DNA from 2 places in the Halioglobus sp. D3-4 genome. Region 2 is predicted to be linked to the other one. Evidence: predicted binding sites of a transcription regulator. Region 2 holds the regulator's gene; the other holds the start of a gene.
What was found. The regulator FNR, encoded in region 2, switches genes on or off when oxygen is low (the NO sensors DNR and NnrR bind a similar motif). The targets are predictions, from matches to a motif close to TTGATNNNNATCAA.
Positions count from the first base shown of each region.

Region 1: AC0L6S_RS07845 (cation-translocating P-type ATPase) is a predicted target of FNR. The motif match lies at 3,196-3,209, and genes of this name have one in related genera.

Region 1 is NZ_CM147907.1:1,799,979-1,804,238, forward strand. It holds gene AC0L6S_RS07835 (lipid-transfer protein) at 1-317, shown strand, start outside; gene AC0L6S_RS07840 (cation transporting ATPase C-terminal domain-containing protein) at 399-1,073, opposite strand; gene AC0L6S_RS07845 (cation-translocating P-type ATPase) at 1,048-3,117, opposite strand; gene prsT (XrtA/PEP-CTERM system TPR-repeat protein PrsT) at 3,275-4,260, opposite strand, start outside.
Region 2 is NZ_CM147907.1:1,532,795-1,537,054, forward strand. It holds gene AC0L6S_RS06655 (hypothetical protein) at 1-37, opposite strand, end outside; gene hemN (oxygen-independent coproporphyrinogen III oxidase) at 224-1,660, shown strand; gene fnr (fumarate/nitrate reduction transcriptional regulator Fnr) at 1,732-2,487, shown strand; gene AC0L6S_RS06670 (Yip1 family protein) at 2,607-3,209, shown strand; gene ccoN (cytochrome-c oxidase, cbb3-type subunit I) at 3,269-4,260, shown strand, end outside.

The DNA of each region.
Region 1 (4,260 bases), 270 kb from region 2:
TCGACGCCGCCGTTATCTATGATGCCTTTTCACCCATCGTATTGTGGCAGTTAGAAGCCTGGGGCTTCTGTGGTTTCGGTGAGTCCGGTGATTTTGTTAAAGACGGCGCGCTGCGAACAGACGGCCGACTGCCCACCAATACACATGGCGGCCAGTTGAGCGAGGCCTATATTCACGGTGTGAACGGCATCGTCGAGGCTACCCGGCTGGTACGGGGTAGCTCGGTGAACCAGCCGGCGAAGACGGTCAATCACGCGCTCGTCACCTCGGGTGTCGGCATACCTACAGGCGGCGCTATTCTGGGCAAGATGGACTAAATTGCACTGACTTCAGGTGTGATTCAAACCACAGTGACGGCGACCGCGATTACCCTATCGCTGGGAGCACGCGATTGGCTGTCAGGACAGTTGGCCGCTTCTCATTCGCCTGTAAGCGAGTCGCATCTGTTTTTCGATCTCAATGATGGCAAACAGTGCGGCCCCAATTCCCACGATCAGCAATCCGTCGATAAACGGTATCGCCACAGTGGCAAATACCATCTGCAACGGCGCAAAGTAGGTAATGGCGAACTGCGCAACAGTGATTGCAATAACCACCGACCAGACAACGCGGGTACCCCGGACTGCTTTCCACGTCAGGGACGTGCTGTAGATATTGCGGATGAAAAACAGGTGGAATATTTCCATCACCACCAGCGTATTCAGTGAAATCGTGCGCGCCAGTTCCACTGAATAGCCCCGATCAATCGCGTACTGATATATACCAAACACACCACAGAGAAATAGCACTGACACCAGTAACACATGCCAGACCAACTCACCGTTTAACAGTGGTTCATGCCGCTCTCGTGGCGGCCGGCGCATGGTATTCTCCTCGGTCGGCTCAAAGGCCAGGGCGATGCCCAGCGTGATCGCTGTAATCAGGTTGACCCACAGGATTTGAATGGGCGTGATGGGCAGTGTCATCCCCAGAAGCAAGGCGACGACAATCGTCATCGCCTCACCCGCATTGGTCGGCAACGTCCAGCTGATGACTTTTTTAAGATTGTCATAGACGGTGCGCCCTTCGCGCACCGCAGCGACAATCAGACGCGAAATTATCGTCAGCGAGCACCAGGTCCGCCGCCTCCTTGGCCGCTTCGCTGCCGGTTTTTCCCATCGCAATCCCGGCATCCGCCCGCTTCAGCGCCGGCGCATCATTGACCCCGTCGCCGGTCATCGCCACTGTCATTCCATGCGACTGCAACGCCATTACCAGCCGCAGTTTATGTTCCGGGCTGGTGCGAGCGAATATATTGCAGTCGAGCACCGCCTGCCGCAGGGCGGCATCGTCCAGTTTATCGAGATCCGCACCGGTAAGTACATTCCCGGCATTTTGCAATCCAACCTGACTGCCGATCGCGGCAGCCGTGCTGGTGTGGTCTCCGGTTATCATCTTCACCTGTATCGCCGCGTTGCGACATTCGGCAACCGCAGTGATCGCTTCGGCGCGCGGCGGATCTATCATCCCCACCATGCCCAGCAGGGTCAGAGAACCGGCCACATCCTGATGTTCCAATACCGTATGCCCGGGCGGCACTCGCCTGACGGCAAAGGCCAGTATACGTTGACCCTGCGCAGCCACTGATTCCGCGCGCGCGTTCCAGAAATCGGTGCCCAACGGTTCGGTGGTACCATCGGCAGCACGCTGATCGGCGCACATCGTCAGGATTTGTTCCGGCGCACCTTTGACAAATATAAACGCCTGCCCTTCATGATCGTGGTTTAACGTCGCCATGAAGCGGTGTCTGGCGTCAAAGGGAATCGCGTCTGTACGGCCCCAGCGTTTTTGCTCGGCGGCGGCATTCATATCCATTTTCCCGGCACAGGCCAGCAGCGCACCCTCCATGGGATCCCCTTCCACAACCCAGGCATCCTGCTGGCTACGCAAGGTCGCATCGTTACACAGTACCGCTGCCCGGGCGAGCTCCTCCAGCACAGAGTGCTCTGCGTGGGATACTTCAGCGCTATCCAGGGTCAGTGCACCTTTGGGCTCATAGCCATTACCCTGCAAACCAAACAGATGGCTCTGCGTAACTACCGACGCCACCATCATTTCATTGCGCGTCAGGGTCCCAGTTTTATCCGTGCATATCACCGAAACCGAACCCAGGGTTTCAATGGCGGGCAGGCGCCGCACTATTGCGTTGCGACGCGCCATTGCCTGAACGCCGATCGCCAGGGTAATGGTGAGCACCGCCGGCAACCCCTCCGGAATGGCAGCGACAGACAAGCCCACCACAGCCATAAACATCTCGGTTAAATCGTAATGCGCGACAAAATGACCGAAGGCGAGCAGGATGGCAGCTACCACCAGAATCATCACCGTCAGCCACTTGGCGAAAGTGCCCATCTGCGCCACCAGCGGCGTTGTCAGGGTTTGTACTTCTGACAGCAATCCGCTGATACGCCCGATTTCTGTCGCCGAGCCTGTCGCGACCACCACGCCCTTACACTGGCCACCAATTACCAGGGTGCCTGAGAACGCCATGCACGACCGATCCCCCAATGGCGAATTCCCGGCTACTGCCTGGGTCTGTTTCTCCACCGCGACAGACTCACCGGTTAAGATGGCTTCCTGTACGGATGTGCTGTGAGTAGTAAGCAGGCGCAGATCGGCTGGGACTTTATCACCTGCCTCCAGCAGCACGATATCGCCGGGAACCAATTGCTCACCCTCGATAGAGATACGCTCGCCACTGCGAATCACACTGGCACGCGGTGCCAGCATATGTCGAATGGCTTCCATGGCCTGCTCGGCCTTGCCTTCCTGGATGAAGCCGATAATGGCATTGACGATCACCACAGTTAGTATGACTCCGGTATCAATCCAATGACCAAGCAGTGCTGTTATAGCGGCAGAGCCAATCAGCACATAAATCAGGATATTGTGAAAATGCAGCAGGAAGCGTATGAATGCAGAGCGTCGCGCTGCCTGTGGCAGGCGGTTAGGCCCGTGTGCGCCGAGGCGCGCTTCTGCCTCGGTCTCCGTCAAGCCATGGACGGAGGTTTGCAATTCTTCGAGCACAAGCTCGGCAGGCGAACTGTGCCAGTTCGATCCAGTATTTAACTCTTTCATACCCTGCATTCCAGCCTGACGACAACCCGATTACCGACTCAGAAAGTCTTTATGGTAATCGGCGCAGGCTAGACAACATTAATTTGTATCAAATATTTGCCGGAACGCCAGAGCTTGGCGACGAGATGGTTATCCCGCCAACTTCGATGACCAACCCTTACTTCAATCCTGCGGTAACAAGACGCTGTGCTTCTTCACGGCCAGCGAACGCCTCGCCACTGTTTACGGCCGCCTTCAACTCTTTCTCTGCTTCTGCCGTGCGCCCCAACGCCAACAGTGTCACGCCGAGGTGATAGCGTATTTCAGGGTCTGTTGATTTCTGCGAGTAGGCTTTGCGCAAATAGGACAACGCCTCCTTGTTCTCGCCCTTGCGCGCCAGAATCCAACCTACGGTATCAAGCAGTGCGGCGCTGTTCTCTCCAGCAGCAGCCAACCCTTTGCGCGCCACGACCAGCGCCTTGTCGAGATCTTCCTCGGCATAAATGTTCGCCAGATTGTTCAGGATAGCAGGATCGTTGGAGTACGCCTCCAGGTCGAGCAACTTCTCATAGTACCGTGCTGCCTCCGCGAGTTTACCCTGACTCAGATAGCTGTCGGCGACCAGCCTCACCGCCAGCACAGGGAGAGAAGACTTTTTTAACGTTGCGGTCATCACCTCAGTGAATTCACTGGCGTCAATGCCCTGCGAACTCAATTCATAAAGCCGGGCAATGGCATCAATGTTGTTTGTATCCAGTTGAAACGCTGTCAAAAAACAGTCCCGGGCGACTTCCGGCTCGCCGCGATCCAGTGCGATATCACCGAGCAGTAGCGAACTGCCGGTGCGCGGGCCAAATTCGCTCTGCAGTGTTTCAGCGATAGTTTGTGCACGCTCTACTTCTCCGTCTGAAAAATCCAGGCGCGCCAAATCAAGCCTCAACGCGTAGGATTCTGGCTCCAGTGTTAATCCCTGTTGCAACGCTTTGCGCGCCGCCTCCGGGTTGTCAAAACGCACGTAGATTGCCGCCAGTTCACGCATTTTCTGCGGATCGTGTTTCCACATGGGATACAGTCGGCTGAGGGTATTCTGCGCAAGTTCGTCTTCCTCCATTTGCATCGCAATAGTCGCCTGACGCAGCAGATAGTCTACGTTGAAGGGATGCT
Region 2 (4,260 bases):
CGCCATAAAGGCTCAGCTTCCGGATGAGATTGGACACAATTACGCTTCGCTCTCGGGAATTCACTAATCGCGCGGAGTCTATTACAGGTATGCGGTAGGCACAACTTGTGGGAACCAGAGTTAGCCAGGACTTTAGCCTGTTGACCTGAATCAACGAAACGATTCCGATCCCCTGTTATTGTCAGGCCTTCGTCGCTACCAGACATGACAAACTGAGTTGGACATGGCGCAATTGCCCACGGATGTGAGCCACCTTGACCGGACAGCCTCTGAGATTCTGGCTGGGCGTGCACTGGCAGAAAAGTATAGCTGTCAGGGGCCTCGCTATACCTCCTATCCCACCGCGCCACAGTTTCGCGAGGACTTTCCCCACGACCAATACACGCATTGGCTGTGCAATAATGACGAGCGTAAAACCGCGCCACTGTCACTGTATGTTCACCTGCCATTCTGCCATGACATTTGCTATTACTGCGGATGCAACAAGGTCGTCACACGCGAGCAGTACGCCGTTCGAAACTACCTGCGTCGCCTCAAAATAGAGGTGGAACACCAAGCTTTTGTGGTCGGCAGTAGTCGACCCGTGACCCAGTTGCACTGGGGTGGCGGGACGCCGAACTACCTGGACAACGGCGAACTGACCGAGCTGATGCACCTACTGGCCAGTCACTTCCGCTTGCTCGACAGCGGCTACCGGGAATACTCTATTGAGATCGACCCCAGAGTAACGGACTTCGATACCATCGCTCTGCTCAAGGGCCTGGGTTTCAATCGCATCAGCCTCGGGATACAGGATTTTGATCCCCTCGTGCAAAAAGCAATCAATCGCATTCAGCCTTACGAACAGGTTGCGCCATTAGTTGAGAACGTTCGCTACAACAACTTTCGCTCATTGAGCTTTGATCTGATTTATGGCCTGCCCCATCAGAGCCGCGAAACCATAGGTGATACGCTGGAAAAGGTTATTGGCCTGAAGCCTGATCGCATCGCCTGCTACAACTATGCCCATATGCCGCAACGCTTCAGCAGCCAGCGCGCGATAGACCGATTGGCCCTGCCAACACCGGATGAGAAGTTACTGATGCAATGTATTATCAGCCAGCGGCTGCAGGATGCTGGTTATCTCCATATCGGCATGGATCACTATGTATTGCCTGAGGACGAGCTGGCCATCGCGCAGCGCGAAGGACGTTTGCAGCGTAATTTTCAGGGCTATTCGCTCAATATCGCCGAAGATATGTTGGGGCTCGGGGTTTCCGCGATCAGCCAGTTGGGTGATTTCTACCTGCAGAATGAGCGCGACCTCGCCGCTTACTACGAGGCGATTGATCAGGGCAGGCCCACCGCGTACCGCGGTTTTAAAGTAAGCCGTGAGGACAAACTACGACGGTTTATCATCATGAGCCTGATCTGTGAACTCAAGCTGGACATTACCGAGTGCAATCGCTGCTTTGGCGTCGACTTTAACGCGAGGTTCCGGCGCGAAATCGACAGGATGCGCCAAATGGAAACGGACGGCCTGCTGCAGATAGGCTCCGATGAAATCCTGATAACGGAACTCGGTAGACCCTTCCTGCGCAATATATGCATGCTGTTTGATGCCTATCTGGATACCCGGGTAATCGACGCTTCTGCAAAAACCTTTTCGGCGACAATTTAACGACTATGGATAGTTTAGCCTACACTGGAAATCCTCTATACTCGCCCCTACGCTATGTAGGGAAAAGCCCGATGACTTCCAACATCTCAACTCCAGCCGATGAAGAGTTCATACCCTGCCAGCACGAGTACCGGGTGAACTGCGGAAACTGCCGTCTCAACAGTATATGCCTGCCCCTCACCCTGGAAGATGACGACATCGTTCAATTGGACGATATTATCCAGCGCAGCAAACCATTGCAGAAGGGGCAACACCTGTACCGTGAGGGCGACGAATTTCAATCTGTGTACGCCGTGCGCTCCGGCACGCTAAAAGCCTACAAGACAACCGATGACGGCCGCGAGCAAGTCACGGGGTTCTACTTTCCGGGCGAAATCGTCGGCATGGATGGCATCAGTAAGAATGTGCACGATTCATCGGCAAGAACACTGGAAACTTCTGCCGTGTGCGAAATCCCGTTCAGCTCCCTGTCCAGGCTCAGCACCCTGATGCCAAACCTGCAGCACCACTTTTTCCAACTGATGAGCCAGAGAATCACTGAAGATCAGGTGTTAATCACACTACTTAGCAAAAATTCCGCCGATGAACGTGTCGCGGCCCTGTTGCTCAGCATCTCCACTCGCAATGCGCGCCGCAAGTTGAGCGCTACCCATTTCCGCCTGCCGATGTCACGGGTCGATATCGGCAACTATCTGGGATTGACAGTAGAGACCGTGAGCCGTGTTTTCAGCCGCATGCAGAAGCTGGCGATTCTTCGTGTCGATAACAAGGAGATCGAAATCCTTGATGCCCAGGCCATGCGAGCTATGGCGAATGTAGCCAACTGAGTACACATGCAAACCACGCTTCTCAATCAACTCTGCCCGCACCAAATACCGATGTTACTCGGTAGAACAAAACGGCATTGTCGTCAAATAAAAACTCCAACGAGGGAGATCTGCCCCCAATGATTCAGCATACCTTTGGTTTATTGGTCAGGCCCACTACACAGTGGCACACCGTTGCCGCAATGAGTGAGAATACCCTGCGTACTCTGCTTCTCTACCCGTGCCTGCTCGCAATACTGCCCGCTGTTGCATGGTATTACGGCACCACAGAAATAGGCTGGACAGTCGGCGATCACGGCGAAACCATACGCCTGACACGTGAAAGCGCTCGCCAGATATGTATCCTCTTTTACCTGACCATGCTCGCGTGTGTCGCGATCATTGGTTATTTCGTGCACTGGATGGCGGCCACCTACGGGGCGGAATCCAGTACTGTGCGGGGCATCGCGATTATTGGCCTGACGGCTACGCCGCTGTTTCTCGCTGGCGCGGTCGGTTTCTACCCGGTGCTGTGGCTGGATATGCTGATCGGCGTCGTCGCTGTCAGCTGGTCGGTGTACCTGATGTATCTTGGAATACCCATTGTGATGAAAATCCCCGAGGAGCGCGGCTTTCTGTTTTCCAGCGCTGTTTTGGCCATCGCACTGGTCATTCTGATCTGTTTGATGGTCGGTTCTGTGATCCTCTGGGATTTCGGCGCCGCACCGGCGTTTACCGATTGAGCGGGCGCTACGGATAGCGCTGCCACTACCTTGCATACTTTTTATATTGGAATAGAACCATGAGCGAGCTCAACACTGCACTGGAACACCCCACATACAACTACAAGGTGGTGCGCCAGTTCGCCGTCATGACGGTGGTTTGGGGTATTGTCGGCATGTTGGTAGGTGTGCTGATTGCAGCGCAGTTGGCTTGGCCTGCCCTGAACTTCGACCAGCCGTGGCTGCACTTCGGCAGACTGCGACCGCTACACACCAACGCCGTTATTTTTGCGTTCGGCGGGTCGGCGCTGTTTGCAACCTCCTATTACATCGTGCAACGCACCTGCCAGACGCGGCTGATGTCCGATGGCCTGGCGGCCTTTACATTCTGGGGCTGGCAACTTGTCATTGTTGCTGCGGCGATTACCCTGCCCATGGGTATCACCACCAGCAAGGAGTACGCTGAGCTCGAATGGCCGATTGATATCCTCATTGCGGTGGTCTGGGTGGTCTATGCGATTGTCTTCTTCGGCACCATCATGAAGAGGAAAACCTCGCACATCTATGTCGCGAACTGGTTCCTCGGTGCCTATATCCTCGCCGTTGCAGTACTGCATATCATCAACAGTATGGAAATCCCCGTCGACATGACCAAGTCCTACTCGGTCTATGCCGGTACAGTGGATGCGATGGTGCAGTGGTGGTATGGGCACAACGCCGTCGGTTTCTTCCTGACTGCGGGATTTCTGGGGATGATGTACTACTTCGTGCCCAAGCAGGCTGATCGGCCGGTATATTCCTACCGCCTGAGTATCGTCCACTTCTGGGCACTGGTCGCCGTATACATCTGGGCCGGCCCGCACCACCTCCACTATACCGCACTGCCCGATTGGGCTCAGAGCCTGGGCATGGTGATGTCCATCATACTTCTGGCACCGTCATGGGGTGGCATGATCAACGGCATGATGACGCTGTCCGGCGCCTGGGACAAACTGCGCACCGACCCCATCCTGCGCTTCCTGGTGGTGAGCCTCTCCTTCTACGGTATGTCGACGTTCGAAGGCCCGATGAT